3 regions of the Roseateles sp. GW821-FHT09H10 genome follow, and region 3 is predicted to be linked to each of the others. Evidence: predicted binding sites of a transcription regulator. Region 3 holds the regulator's gene; each other region holds the start of a gene.
The links. Region 3 encodes FliA, which starts transcription of late flagellar genes. Its sites were predicted from a motif close to CTAAAGTTTNNNNNNNNNNNGCCGNTA; they were not measured.

Region 1 (4,938 bases), 980 kb from region 3:
CAGGCACCGTCCACGACGAAACGCGTCAGGCCGTCGGCCGGCAGGGCTTGCCCGGGGGCGCTCGGGTCCAGGCAGCTTTCGCGCAGCGACTCGCCGCAGATGCGGATGCGCGCGCAGGCCTCGTCGATGAAGGCGGCGTCGGCCACCGGGCCGAAGGACAGGCGCACGGCCGAGGCCGTCCGCCAGGCCGGCAGGCCCATGGCCTCCAGCACATAGCTGGGCTGGGCCTTGGCCGCGCTGCAGGCCGAGCCGCCGCTGACGCGCAGCTCGGCGGCGTCGAAGAGGTCCAGCAGCAGCTTGGAGCTGATGCCGGGCACCGCGAAGTTCAGCGTTGTCGGCAGGCAGAGCTCGGGCGGCGCGTTGAAGACCAGGCCGGGGAAGGCCTGCTGCAGGGCGGCGGCGAGGCGATCACGGAAGGCGACCAGGGTGACGTGGTCGCGGAAGGTCCGGCCTTCGTCCAGGGCCGCCAGCACAGCACCCAGGGCCGCAATGCCGGACATGTTCTCGGTGCCCGAACGCAGCGCGCCTTCCTGGCCGCCACCGGCCAGCAGCGGCGTGAAGGGCGCGCCTTCGCGCACATAGAGCAGGCCGATGCCCTTGGGCGCATAGAGCTTGTGGCCCGAGAAAGGCGCGTAATCGATGCGGCGCTCGGCCAGGCGCAGCGGCAGCTTGCCCAGGGCCTGCACGCCGTCCACCATCCACAGCGCCGGGCTGCCGGCCAGCGCCTCCTCGATGCCGTCGAGGTCGCTGATGACACCGGTCTCGTTGTTGGCCGCCATCGTGCAGACCAGGCCAGCGCGCGGCGCATGCTCGCGCAGCCAGGCGAGGTCATGGCGGCCGTCGCCGCCGACGGGGATGGCCAGCACCTGCAGGTTCAGGCCCAGCAGCGCATTCCAGTGCTTGATGGCCTCGGGCACGGCCTTGTGCTCGGTGGCGCCATAGAGCAGCAGTTCGGGCCGGCCGGGCGCGTCGCGCAGCGCGCTGAGGGCCGACAGCACGGCCGTCTGGATGCCTTCGGTGGCGCCGCTGAGGAAGAGCAGCTTGCCCGTGCCCGCCCCCAGTACGCGCCGCGCCCGGGCCCGCACACCGTCCATCAGCGCCCTCGCCTTCAGGCCGGTGCTGTGGATGCTGCTGGGATTGCCGAAGTCCTCGGCCATCGCCGCCATGGCGGCCTCGCGGGCCTGGGGCAGAACGGGCGTGGTGGCGTTGGCGTCGAGATAGATTTCCATGATGCTGGACCGCCGCGGCGGTGAGGGGCGCTGGCGGCTATTGTTGCCAGCCCGGGGCGGAAATGGGTTGCGCAAGCCGGCTTGCCGCTGCCGCGGTAGAGCATGCAATGCTGCGTATCATCCATTTCATGAAAATGGATTCCATAGACATCCGCATTCTGGAAATCCTTCAACAGAACGCCGAGTTGCAGACGGCGGAGATCGCGCAGCAGGTCGGCCTGTCGACGACCCCCTGCTGGCGGCGCATCCAGCGCCTGAAGGAGGCTGGCGTCATCACCCGCCAGGTGGCGCTGCTGGATGCACAGAAGGTCAATGTCGGCGTCACCGTCTTCGTCTCGGTGCGCACCAGCATCCACTCCCAGGACTGGTTCGAGACCTTCAAGGCCACGGTGCAGGCCATTCCGGAGGTCGTCGAGTTCTATCGCATGAGCGGCGACGTGGACTATCTGCTGCGCGTCGTCGTGCCCGACATCGCGGCCTACGACCGCGTCTACAAGCGGCTGATCGCCGGCACCCAGCTCCACGATGTCAGCTCCAGCTTCGCCATGGAAGAACTCAAGCTGACGACCGCCCTGCCCCTCGGCTACGTCGGTTGACGCCCATTTGCTACGGTGTGTTGCAAATTGCGGGCAGCCGCAGTGCACCGAAGCGGCGTGGCCGCGTTAAGTTCGCCGAATCCCACTCGAGCGAGCCCGCCGTGAACACCCTGACCCGCGTCCTCGTCGCCACCGCCCTGGTGGCCGCACAAGGCCTGGCAAGCGCCGGCCCCCGCCACTACGGCCACCACCACCATCACCACCACCATCGTGGCTCGGGCGTTGGCCTTGCGGTCGGCCTGGCAGTCGCCCTGCCCCTCATCGCGATGGCCCACCATGCCGACCGCGAACGCGAAGTGGTCTATGTGCCGCCTCCGCCGCCGCCCCAGCCCGTGTATGTCCAGCCGCAGCCGGTCTACACGCAACCGGCGCCGCCGCCTTCGCGTGCCGTGCCCATCATCTATCCGCGCAACGGCCAGAGCAGCGCGCAGCTGGAAGGCGACAGCCGCGACTGCAACCGCTGGGCGACGACGCAGCAGGCCGCCATGTCCGACGCCAGCGTCTTCCAGCGCGCCGTCGAGGCCTGCATGGACGGGCGTGGCTACACGATGCGCTGAGGACAGGCTCGCGCCGCCAGCAAAAGGACCGGGAGGCTCGCTTCCAGGTCCTTTTTTCATTCCGCGACTGAAGCGCCATCCCGAGGCCTCAAGTTCCCATCGGTTCTGCCGATAGCCGCGATATGGACATTGCCAATTCCCCCAGCGTGCGCACCGCAACCAGCCAGGCCCAAGGCGAAACCGCCGATGCGGTGAACCTGCTGGTGCTGCGCAAGGCCCTCGACGTGCAGGAACAGGGTGCCATCGCCCTGATCAGTTCGCTGCCTCAACAGCCTGCGCTGGCCACCGATGGCTCGGTGGGCCGAAACCTGAACGTCTACGCCTGAGCCGCCTGAACTGGCAGCCCCGCGAGGGGCGGAAAACAAAAAGACCTGGAGGCTTTCGCTTCCAGGTCTTTGCTTTTATTTGGGGTGGCTGATGGGACTCGAACCCACGACGACAGGAATCACAATCCTGGACTCTACCAACTGAGCTACAGCCACCGCAGAGCCAAAAAGTATAACCCAAAAATCAGGGGGCGCTGGCAGCCGAGGCCGGCGCGGCCGCGGAAATGCCGGCCTTGTACTGGGACTTCAGCGCAGCCAGATAGGCCTGGCCTTCGGCGCGGGCCCAGGCCGCGGCGTATTGCTGGGCGGCACGCTTGTCGTCGATGACGGCGGCGTCGCGCGGCTTCAGTTGGTTGATGCGAACCACGACATAGCCGCCGTCGTCGGCAGCCACGCCGACAGCGGCTGGCAGCTTGGCGGCGTCGGCGCCGAGGATGGCCTCGAGCTGAGCACGGGTGAGGTTCTGCGGCACGGCGCGCGACACGGTGACGGCGGCGTCCAGGCCGGCGACATCGGCCGGGTTGGCCTTCAGCGCGGCCAGACGGGCTTCACCGGCCTTCTTGGCCTGCTCGGTGGCGAGCTTCTGCACGAGCTGGGCGCGCACCTTGTCCTTGACGTCGGCCAGCGCCGGCACGCGGGCCGGGTTGTGCTGGACGATGCGGGCCGACACCAGCTGGCTGGGACCGGTATCGACGGCTTCGGTGTTGCGCTTGTTGCGCAGCGCATCGTTGCCAAAGACGGCTTCCAGCAGCTTGGCCGAGGCCAGCGGACCGGCCACGCCCGGCTGGGCCTTGCGCTGCACGGTGGCGGTCTGGACCTGCAGCTTGAGCTTGTCGGCGGCCGGCTGCAGGCTGTCGGACTGCTCGTAGACCAGGTTGCCGAACTGCTCGGCCGCTTCGGAATAGCGGCGCTGGGCCAGTTGCTTGCGCACTTCGTTCTCGACTTCGGCGCGCACCGCCTCGAAAGGCTTCTTGTCGCCGCCGCGGGTGCCGGTCAGCTGGATGATGTGATAGCCGAAATCGGTCTCGACCAGGTTGCTGATCTCGCCCTGCTTCATCGCATAGACGGCAGCATCGAACTCCTTGACCATGGCGCCACGGCTGAAGAAGTCGAGATCGCCGCCATTGGCGCCCGAACCCTCGTCCTGGGAGTTCTTCTTGGCCAGGGCCGCGAACTCGCCGGGGTTCTTGCGCACCTGGGCCAGGATCTCCTCCGCCTTGGCCTTGGCCTTGGCGCGCTCGTCGGCGGGCGCGCTGCGCTCCACCTTGATGAGGATGTGGCTGGCGCGACGCTCCTCGGGCACGCCGTAGCGGGCAGCGTTTTCCTTGTAGTAGTTCTGCAGGTCGTCTTCGCTGAACTTGACGTCCTTCTTCAGCGCTTCCAGGTCCAGCACGACGTACTGGATCTGGGCCGACTCGGGCAGCTGGAACTTCGCAGCGTTGGCCGGTTCCTTGTAGAAGGCCTCGACGTCCGCATCGCTGGGATTGATCTTGGCCGCGAAATCCTTGATGTCGAAGCGCTGCAGCTGCACCTCGCGCTGCTGCAGCAGCGAGTCAAAGGCCAGCTTGGCGTTGGCGGCGGCGGCGAGACTGGACGATTCGACGCCCGACGTGACCTGGCGCAGGGACAGGTCCTGGCGCAGCTTCTCCACGAAGATGGCCGAGTTCATGCCCTGGGCGGCCAGGATGGCCTTGTTGATCGTGCCGTCGGGGTTGCGCAGGAAGGCGAATTGCGGATCGCGCTGGAACAGGGCGGCCAGGCGCTCATCGCTGACGGTGAAGTGCTGGTGGTTGGCCGCGGCCTGCAGCGTGCGTTCGCCGACCAGCCTCTCGAGGGCCTGCTGCTTCACTTCCGGCGTGTCCAGCAGCTTGGGATCCACCGACGGGTTCTGGCGGCGGATCAGGTCGGCCTGCTCGCGCTGCGCCACCTCCCATTCGGCCTGGGTGATCTTGCGGCCATCGACGCTGGCCACGGCGGCATTGGCGCCACCCATCATGCTGGTGTAGCCCTGCATGCCCACCAGGGCGAAGGACGGCAGGATCAACAGCATCAACAGGAACTGGAACAGGCGGTTGTGCTGGCGGACGAATTCAAACATCTCGAGGAGCCTTGAGGATCAAACGCGACGAAGGCGAACCGAGGTTCGCCTTCGAGGGAGCCGCATTCTAAATGCGAGACGACAACGCCGCCTTGGGGGCGGGTGGTGGGCGCTGACGGGCTCGAACCGCCG
Region 2 (4,938 bases), on a different contig from region 3:
GACCTGGCCGGAGGTCAGGCCGCGCAGCTGGTCGGAGGTCAGGCCGTCGAGCTGGGTGCTGGACAGGGCGCGCAGGGCGGCCGTCGTCAGCGACTTCATGTCGGCCGCTTCGATGGCCGACAGCTGGTCGGTGGAGAGGGCCTGGGCCTGGGCCGAGCTCAGGGCCGCGACCTGGGCGGTGCCCAGGGCCGTCATGTCGCCGGCCTCCAGGCCCTTGACCTGGGCGGTCGTCAGCGCGGCGATCTGGCCGGTGCTCAGCGAGCCGACCTCATCGGAAGTCAGCGACTGGATCTGGTCGGAAGACAGGCCGCGCAGGGCCGTCGTCGTGACGGCGCGCAGGTCGGCGGTTTCCAGGGCCGACAGCTGATCAGTGGTCAGCGCGCTGAACTGGGCCGAGGACAGGGTCGCGAACTGGGCCGAGCCCATGGCGTTCAGGCTGTCCGTCGTCAGGTGGCTGAGCTGGCTGGCCGTCAGCGCCTGGACCTGGGCGGTCGAGAGCTTGTTGAACTGGTCGGACGAGAGGCTGTTCAGGTCGTCCGTGTTCAGCGTGCTGACCTGGGCGGTGGTCAGCGAGTTGATCTGGCCGGAAGTCAGGCCGCGCAGCTGGTCGCTGGTCAGGGCGTCGAGCTGGGTGCTGGACAGGGCGCGCAGGGCGCCCGTCGTCAGCGAGCGCATGTCGCCGGCCTCGATGGCCGACAGCTGGTCGGTGTTCAGCGACTGGGCCTGGGCCGAGCTCAGCACGGCGATCTGGGCCGTGTCCATGGCGGCCATGTCGGCGGCTTCCAGGCCCTGGATCTGGGCCGTCAGCAGGGCGCCGATCTGGGCCGTGCTCAGGCTGGCGACCTCGTCGGAGCTCAGCGACTGGATCTGGTCGGAGCTCAGGCCGCGCAGGGCGGTCGTCGTGATGGCGCGCAGGTCCGCCGTCTCCATCTTGGGCAGCTGGTCGGTGGTCAGCGAGGCGACCTGGCTGGACGACAGCGACGCGAACTGGGCCGAGCCCATGGCGTTCAGGCTGTCCGTCGTCAGGTGGCTGAGCTGGGAAGCCGTCAGCGACTGGACCTGGGCGGTGGTGAGCTTGTTGACCTGGTCGGTGCCCAGGCTGTTGAGGTCATCGGTGTTCAGCGTGCTGACCTGGGCCGTCGTCATGGCCATGATCTGGCTGGACGAGAGGCCGCGCAGCTGGTCGCTGGTCAGGCCGTCGAGCTGGGTGCTGGTCAGGGCGCGCAGGGCGCCCGTCGTCAGGAAGCGGACGTCCGACGCCTCCATGGCCGACAGCTGGTCGGTCGACAGGCCCTTGGCCTGGGCCGACGTCAGGGCGCCGACCTGGGCGGTGGTCAGGGCCACCATGTCGGCGGCATTCAGGCCGCGCAGCTGGGCGGTGCTGAGCTGTTGGATCTGGCCGGTGCTGAAGGCCTGGACCTGCTCGGTCGTGAAGGCACCGATCTGGTCGGAGTTGAAGCCGCCGATGGAGGCCGTCGAGATGGCGCGCAGATCCTCGGTCTGGAAGGCCCGCAGCTGGTCGCTGCTCAAGACAGAAAGGCCGCTGGATGTGATCACAGCGGCCTGGATGGTGGTCAGGGCAATCAGCTGGTCGGTGCTGAAGGCAGCCCAGTCCTCGGTCGTGAAATCCCGGATCGACGTGGTCGTCAGGCCGGGGATCTTCGAAACCGGAATGAAGGGGACGATGCTTGCCATGGTTTTCTACCTGCTGTTCTGACGGCCGCTGCCTCGGGAAAGGGCAGGGCTTGCAACCCAGGGAGAACCAGCCGTCGCGCGCAGGCCAGTCGTATCCCTAGATTTCAAGTGCTTCGATCGGTTATCGGGTCACCCTGGCTTGACTTGAGGAACAAAGTCTCAAATCGGCCCGGATGGCCCAAAAACGGGCCTGCCAACCGCGGCCCGAACACTCAGACCGGGGGTGGTCTACCCAGTAATCGCCATGCTAGTAAGGACTTAGCGAAGTCACTCGCCGATAAGGACGGGCTTTCGGTGGCAGTTCACGCACCGCCCGTTTGCTTTCACGGAGCTGTCTGCGTCGCGCTCAGTCCGTTACAAAAATGGGCTGAAACCAGGGTCCGGCAGGCCGTCGCATCCCGCGACAGCAAGGCCCTGACGATGGCCCGGTGCTCCTCCAAAGACTCCGCCAGCCGTCCCTCCCGGAACAGCGAATGGTGGCGGTTGAGCTTCATCAGCCGGCGCAGGTCGCCGACGATCTGCAGCCTCCAGCGGTTGCCGTCGATCTCCAGCACGCGCAGATGGAAGCGTTCGTTGGCGGCGAAGAAGGCGTCGCGGTCGGGCAGGGCTTCCTCCAGGTCGCGATGCAGGCCGCCGAGTTCCTGCAGCTCGGCGTCGCTGGCCCGGACGGCGACTTCGGCCGCGGCGTCACTTTCTAGAAGGGACAGCAGTTGATAGGCTTCCCTGACGTCCCGCTCGCTCATCTCGGTCACATAGGCGCCGCGGCGCAGCTTCATCGTCACCAGGCCTTCGGCGGCCAACACCTTTAGGGCCTCGCGCATGGGCGTGCGGCTGATGCCCAGTTCCGCGCAGAGCTTCAGTTCATCGATCCAGGCCCCCGGCTCCAGTTCCCGTGCCAGGATCTGCTGGCGCAGCCGGTCGGCCACCTGCTCATATAGAGCAGAGGCGGCGAGCGGAGCGTGGTCGAGGGAACCGGCAGCGGGCATGGGGCCGAGTGTAGCGATTCTGAATTCATAATTATGAATAACGACCCGGCTATGATGCCGGCCCAGTTACAGGAGAGTTTCGATGTCGGACGCCAGCCGCACCGGGGGCACCCCGGAGTTCAATGCCGCCACGCTGGAGCAGTGGAACAAGGCCGCCGCCAAGTCGGCCCCCGGCGGCGACGTCAGCGCGCTCAACTGGGTCACGCCCGAGGGCCTGACCGTCAAGCCGCTCTATACCTCCGCCGACACCGCCGGCCTGCCGCATGCCGACACGTTGCCCGGCTTCGAGCCCTTCTTGCGTGGCCCGCAGGCGACGATGTACGCCGCCCGGCCCTGGACCATCCGCCAGTACGCCGGCTTCTCGACCGCCGAGGAGAGCAATGCCTTCTACCGCAAGGCCCTGGCCGCCGGCGGACAGGGCGTGTCGGTCGCCTTCGACCTGGCCACCCACCGCGGCTATGACAGCGACCACCCGCGCGTGACCGGCGACGTCGGCAAGGCCGGCGTGGCCATCGATTCGGTGGAGGACATGAAGATCCTGTTCGACGGCATCCCGCTGGACAAGGTGTCGGTCTCCATGACCATGAACGGCGCCGTGCTGCCGGTGCTGGCCGGCTATGTGGTGGCGGCGGAAGAGCAGGGCGTCAGCCAGGACAAGCTGGCCGGGACCATCCAGAACGACATCCTCAAGGAGTTCATGGTCCGCAACACCTATATCTACCCGCCCGAGCCGTCGATGCGCATCGTCGGCGACATCATCGAATACACGGCGCGGGAGATGCCCAAGTTCAATTCCATCTCCATCTCCGGCTATCACATGCAGGAGGCGGGCGCCAACCAGGCGCTGGAACTGGCCTTCACGCTGGCCGACGGCCAGGAGTATGTGAAGACGGCCATGGCCAAGGGCCTGAGCGTGGACGACTTCGCGCCGCGCCTGTCCTTCTTCTGGGCCATCGGGATGAACTTCTATCTCGAGATCGCCAAGATGCGTGCCGCCCGGCTCTTGTGGTGCCGCATCATGAAGGGCTTCGGCGCGACCGCGCCTAAGAGCCTGATGCTGCGCACCCACTGCCAGACCTCGGGATGGAGCCTGACCGCCCAGGACCCGTACAACAACGTGGTGCGCACCACCATCGAAGCCATGGCCGCCGTGTTCGGCGGCACGCAGAGCCTGCATACCAACTCGCTGGACGAGGCCATCGCCCTGCCCACCGAGTTCAGCAGCCGCATCGCGCGCAACACCCAGCTCATCATCCAGGAAGAGACCCACATCACCAGCGTCGTCGACCCCTGGGCCGGCAGCTACATGATGGAAAAGCTCACCCAGGACATGGCCGACAAGGCCTGGGAGATCATCGAGGAAGTGAATGCCCAGGGCGGCATGATCAAGTCGGTGGACTCGGGCTGGGCCAAGCTGAAGATCGAGGCGAGTGCCGCCGAAAAGCAGGCCCGCATCGACTCCGGCCAGGACGTCATCGTCGGCGTCAACAAATACAAGCTGGCCAAGGAAGACCCCATCGACATCCTGGACGTCGACAACGTGAAGGTGCGTGACGGCCAGATCGAGCGGCTCAAGCGCATCAAGGCCACGCGTGACACGGCTGCCGTCCAGGCCGCACTGGCGGCGTTGACCCAGGCCGCCGAGACCGGCGAAGGCAATCTGCTGGACCTCGCCATCAAGGCCGTGCGCCTGCGTGCCACGGTGGGCGAGGTGTCCGACGCGCTGGAGGCCGTCTTCGGCCGCCACCGTGCCGACACGCACAAGGTCAGCGGCGTCTATGCGGCCGCCTACGACTCGGCCGAGGGCTGGGCCAAGCTGCAGGGCGAGATCGCCGCCTTCGGCGACGAACAGGGCCGCCGCCCGCGCGTGATGATCGCCAAGCTCGGCCAGGACGGCCATGACCGCGGCGCCAAGGTCGTCGCGACCGCGTTCGCCGACCTTGGCTTTGACGTCGACATCGGCCCGCTCTTCCAGACCCCCGAGGAATGCGCCCGCCAGGCCATCGAGAATGACGTGCACGCCGTGGGCGTCTCCACGCTGGCCGCCGGCCACAAGACGCTGGTGCCGGCCATCATCGAAGAGCTGAAGAAGCAGGGTGCCGACGACATCATCGTCTTCGTCGGCGGCGTCATCCCGGCCCAGGATTACGACTTCCTCTACCAAGCCGGCGTCAAGGGCGTCTACGGCCCGGGCACGCCGATTCCGGCCAGCGCCAAGGATGTGCTGGAGCAGATCCGCATCAAGGTGGCGGCCTGA
Region 3 (4,938 bases):
CAGGCGCCGCGGCGCTGGCGCCCGATGCGCGTGTGGCCTTCCAGCGCGGCTCCTACCTGCCGCCCGACCTGGCCGACGGCCGCTACCAGCTCAACCCGGTCGTGGACATGCACCCGGCCCTGCAGATGCTGAAGCTGGGCCGCGTGGAGGCGGTGTTCTCGGAGCGTGCCAGCTTCGAGCACATGCTCGGGCGCGACCAGGTGACGGGCGTGCGCTGGCAGGCGCCGCCGCTGGAGCTGAAGACGACCTATATGGCCATCAGCAAGAACCATCCGCAGGCCGACGCCTGGCTGGAACTGCTGAACCAGGAAATCCGGCAATCAGTGAAGAACTAAGCCGCGAGTTGAACGGCGTATTTGGGCCGAGCGCTGGGCCTGCCATGAGCCAGAGGCCCATGGCGTTCCGTAGGCACAAGCAGTCCGCAGGGACTGCTTGTGTCCGACTCCACCTCGCCGAGCCGGCCCAAATTCAGTTCAGAAATTGAACGCCAGGCGCAGGCCGCCCCAGTGCTTGCCGTTGACCGTGATGGGCGCCGCGGCTTCCTTCAGCACGACGAAACGGCCGCCGCCCATGTCGCGGCGATAGGTCTGCAGCAGGAAGGGCCGGGTGTTGCGCGCCGAGGCCAGGCCGGTGCGGTCATTGAAGATGCGGCGGTAGCGGCTGTTGGCCGTATTCCAGACCGTGTCGCCCTGACGCTGCGGCTGGCAATACTTGCGGTTGTGCGTCGCGATATAGCCGTTGCGATCGGCCGCGATGCAGAAGACGATCTTGTCGCTGAAACCCAGGGTCTTTTCCTGCACAGCCGGGAAGAGGCGGTCGGTCAGCTGGCAGAAGCGCGTCGTGTGCTGCTGGGGCAGCGTGCCTTCCATGGGGCGATAGCTCTGGTCGAAGAGGTCGGCCTCGCTGATCTGGCCGCTCTTGAGCGCATCCTCGAGCAGGCCGGCGATCTCGTCGGCCGCCTGCTGGGCCGTGCGGATGAAGGGCATGTCGTCGACCTCGACGCCGCTCTCGGCGATCTGCTCGACGAGCTCCTCGGACATGCGCAGGAAGCGGTCGCTGCCGTCGAAGGCCACCTTGAGGCCATGCGAGGCCTCGGACACCTCGCGCTCCAGTTCATGCGCGCGCTCGTTGAGCAGGCTCATCTGCTGGCCGCTTTCGCCAGCCGAAACGGAGATGCGCTGCACGTCCTGCTCGACCTCATGGAAGGCGGCGTGGATCTGGCTGGGCTTGGCCGCGTTCTCGGTCAGCTCGGCGCTGAAGCGGTCGATGCGCTCCTGCAGGCTGGCGATGGCGCTGACGATGGCCTTGGACGAACCCTCGACCTGACCCGCCAGCGCCTTGACGGCTTCGGCGACGACGGCGAAGCCGCGGCCGGCATCGCCGGCATGCTTGGCCTCGACGGCAGCGTTGAAGGCGACCAGCCGGGTCTGCAGGGAAATCTTGGTGATCTCGGCGGCGGCATCCGACACCTGGGCCAGCGTCGACGCCATGCCGACCACCTCGCCGCCGACGACGCCCAAGGCCCCGCGGGCACGCTGCACGGCCGCCGCGCTCTGGGCGGTGGCGGTAGCGATGGCGTTCTGGGCCTGGCCGATCTGGTTGAGCTGCTGGGCCAGGGCCTGCATGGCCTGGCTCTGGGCCTGCACGATGCGCTGGGTGTCTTCGAGGGCGCCGCGCACTTCGGCGGCGTCCTTGCCGACGGTGGAAATGGAGCGGGCGAGTCGCTTGACGACGTTCAACGCTGCACTGTCATCGCGACGATCGGGCTCGTCGCGAGCGATGGCGGGGGTGGATCCTCCGCCCTTGGGCCACTTGAACATGCGTTTGTCCCCGCTCTATTGGCCGGGGCTCGGCAAGGAGTGGCCCCGTGGATTACCAGTCACGCAGCTTAACGCGCAACCTTGCAATCGACTGACTGTGCAACTGGCAGACACGGGACTCCGTGACCTTGAGCACGGCCGCGATCTCCTTGAGATTCATGTCGTGCTCGTAGTACATGCTCATCACATACTGCTCGCGCTCGGGCAGGTTCTTGATGGCGGCCACCAGGGCCTCGCGCATGCGGTGGTCCTGCAGCTGGGCGACGGGATTGCTGTTCTCGTCGGCCACATGGCGGTCGAGATAGTCGTTGTCGCCGTCGTCGCCCGACATGTCTTCCAGATAGACCAGCTGGGTGCCCCGCACCTTGCCGAGCAGCTCCTGGTATTCGGCCAGCGGCAAGCCCATTTCGGCGGCGATCTCGTCCTCGCGCGGCGCGCGGCCGAGGCGCTGCTCGACCTTGTGCACGGCGACTTCGATCTCGCGCTGCTGGCGGCGCGTGCCGCGGCTCATCCAGTCGCCGCCGCGCAGCTCGTCGAGCATGGCGCCGCGGATGCGCTGGGTGGCAAAGGTCTCGAACTGCACGCCCTGCTCGGCATCGAAGCGGGACAGCGCGTCGGTCAGGCCGATCAGGCCGACCTGGATCAGGTCGTCCACCTCCACGTTGGCCGGCAGCTTGGCGATCATCTGATGCGCCAGGCGTCGGACCAGCGGGCTGTACTGCTTGATCAGCGAGCTGTTGTCGAGGCGGCCTTTGGGCGTGTACATCGTGGTCTCCGGCGAGATCAATGCGCTGCGATGAAGGGGGAAGACGCCGTGCGCGCCGGGCGCAGCGGGGTCGCGTCGGAGGCGGCATCGACGGCCGCTCCCGGGGGGGCCGCAAGCAGCAGCTCGCGGGCGAGATGGCGCAGCTCGGGCGTGAGCGGTACGTTCTGGGAGGCTCGGGGGTCCAGGCAGGCCCAGTCGCGCAGTACCGCGCCGAGGAAGCCGTCGGCGCAGGAATGAAGCTGTTGCGCGATGCGGGTGGCCACGCGCAGCTGAGGGTGGCAGGCCATGAGCAGACTGTAGACCATCAGCCCAGCCCGTTGTGTGAGCCATTTCATGCCGGCATAGGCTTCCGTCACGCTGGCGGGCTCGGTGTCGGCCAGCAACAGCGGGCGCACCTCGCGCAGGGCGACGACGCGGGCCAGTTCGGCCGCCGGCGCATGCAGCAGGATGACGTCGGCCTCCGGCGCGGCGTCGGCCACGGCTTCCAGGAAGGAGGCGGCCGATCCATGGGCATTGATGTGGCGCAGCGGCAGGCCGCGGGCGGCCAGGTAGGACACCTTGGGCGACAGGCGCTCGATGCAGTTGGACAGGTCCACACCCGCCAGTTCCGAAGGCTTGGGCGAGTGCTCGCCGGCGTCGACGACCAGGGTCTGCAGGTTCAATTCAGCGAAAGCGGCGCACAGCCCCTCCAGCAGGGCCCCGGCGCCCATGACGCGCGGGTTGCTGACGACCGGCACGAAGCGGGTCTTGGAGGCGGCAAAGAGGCGCCGCAGGGTGTGGGCTTGGTCTTGCACGATGGTCATCAGTGGATGGCCCTCATGCCTTCGGTCAGCGGCGCGCCGGCGAAGATGAGGTTGACATCCGTGTTGTCCATGCGCCAGGCGCCGGAAGCGGCACCCTTGAGCGCGCGCTGCACCAGGGCGGCGCTGGGCAGGCGGTGCCAGTCTTCCGGTACGCGCTGGCCGTTGGCGACGCCCAGCACCTTGAGCTTGTGGCGGATCAGGGTGTCCAGGGCCGGGGCCAGCTTGACGGCTTCATCGATCTTGCTGAGCACCACGCCTTCGCAGGCGGCGCCCTTCCAGGCGGTGACGACGTCTTCAATCGTCTCGCCCTGCTGGGCTGCGTTGATGACGAGCAGCTTCTTGATGCTGGGGTGGGCCAGCATCTCCAGCAGCTCTTGCGTGCGGCTGTCGCGCTGGGCCATGCCGGCGGTGTCGATGAGGACCAGCTTCTTGCTGGACAGCAGGTCCAGCAGGTCATCCAGCGAAGCGCGGTCGTGGGCGGTGTGCACGGGCACGCCGAGGATGCGGCCATAGGCGCGCAGCTGTTCGTGGGCGCCGATGCGGTAGGCATCCAGCGTGATCAGGCCGAGCTGGCTGGCGCCGAACTTGGTGGCGAAATGGGCGGCCAGCTTGGCGGTCGTCGTGGTCTTGCCGACGCCGGTGGAGCCGATCAGCGCGAACACGCCACCGCGGTCCTCGATGGCCGGGGCGGCCTCGTCGGTCTGCAGGTTGCGCGACAGCACATGGGCGGCCCAGGCGGTCTCGTCGGCCACTTCGGTGCCGCGGAAGTCGGACGGGCAGCTCTCGGCCAGCTTACGCACCAGGGCGGGCGAGAAGCCCAGCTCCAGCAGCTTCTGCGTCAGGCGGGCCTGCACCGGCTGGCGCTGCAGCTTTTCCATGAAGGCCAGCGAGGAGAAGCGCTCCTCGATGAGGCCGCGCATCTGGCGCAGCTCGGAGGCCATGTCCATCTGGCTGCGCTGGGTGGCGGTGGGCTGGCCCGGCAGGGGCATGGGTTCCATGGCGACGCTGCTGCCGATGTCGCTCAGCTGCGGCACGGCGCGTTGGGCAGTGGCGGTCGGGATGCGGATCTCGTCGCGCAGCACCGGCGGCATGGGGCGCGCCTGGGCTTTGGCTTGGGGCACGGTGGGCGGCGGCGCGGCGCGCTTGGGTGCCAGGGCGGCCATGGCTTCGGTGGCACGCTGCTCGCGGCGGGCGCGGGCGGCGTCCAGCGAGGTCGCGGCCGGCTGGGTCGGCGGCGGTGCAATGCGCTGGGCTGCAGCGGCGACCGGATCAGGCTGGCCGGTCATCTCGGCCTGGCGGCGGCGCAGCACGCGCTCGCGCACATAGTCCTGGAAGCTCAGCGTGCTCATGGCCAGCTGTTCGACGTCGCCACCCACCTCGGGGTTGCCGAAGCTGGGCTCCTGGCGCGAGGCGCGGTCGGAGAAGCTGGCACGGGCGGCGGGCTGCTGGGGCATGGTGGGCGGCGGCGCGACCTGCGGACGGGCCGCGGCGCGCGGCGCCGTGGTGGCCATCTGCTCGATCTGGCCCATGCCTTCCGGGGCCATGGCCA

Region 1: AC07OY_RS07800 (YjfB family protein) is a predicted target of FliA. The motif match lies at 2,470-2,496, and genes of this name have one in related genera.
Region 2: AC07OY_RS22125 (SPM autocatalytic domain-containing protein) is a predicted target of FliA. The motif match lies at 1,818-1,844, and genes of this name have one in related genera.

Annotation. Positions count from the first base shown of each region.
Region 1 is NZ_JBWKOB010000001.1:1,660,853-1,665,790, reverse strand. It holds gene AC07OY_RS07815 (aminotransferase class V-fold PLP-dependent enzyme) at 1-1,229, opposite strand, end outside; gene AC07OY_RS07810 (Lrp/AsnC family transcriptional regulator) at 1,364-1,825, shown strand; gene AC07OY_RS07805 (hypothetical protein) at 1,927-2,382, shown strand; gene AC07OY_RS07800 (YjfB family protein) at 2,505-2,708, shown strand; tRNA gene AC07OY_RS07795 (tRNA-His) at 2,789-2,864, opposite strand; gene AC07OY_RS07790 (SurA N-terminal domain-containing protein) at 2,893-4,806, opposite strand; tRNA gene AC07OY_RS07785 (tRNA-Val) at 4,910-4,938, opposite strand, start outside.
Region 2 is NZ_JBWKOB010000005.1:186,614-191,551, reverse strand. It holds gene AC07OY_RS22125 (SPM autocatalytic domain-containing protein) at 1-1,695, opposite strand, end outside; gene AC07OY_RS22120 (GntR family transcriptional regulator) at 2,019-2,681, opposite strand; gene scpA (methylmalonyl-CoA mutase) at 2,764-4,938, shown strand; gene AC07OY_RS22110 (GNAT family N-acetyltransferase) at 4,938-4,938, shown strand, end outside.
Region 3 is NZ_JBWKOB010000001.1:678,608-683,545, reverse strand. It holds gene AC07OY_RS03035 (substrate-binding periplasmic protein) at 1-335, shown strand, start outside; gene AC07OY_RS03030 (methyl-accepting chemotaxis protein) at 474-1,820, opposite strand; gene AC07OY_RS03025 (RNA polymerase sigma factor FliA) at 1,873-2,586, opposite strand; gene AC07OY_RS03020 (MinD/ParA family ATP-binding protein) at 2,604-3,389, opposite strand; gene flhF (flagellar biosynthesis GTPase FlhF) at 3,389-4,938, opposite strand, start outside.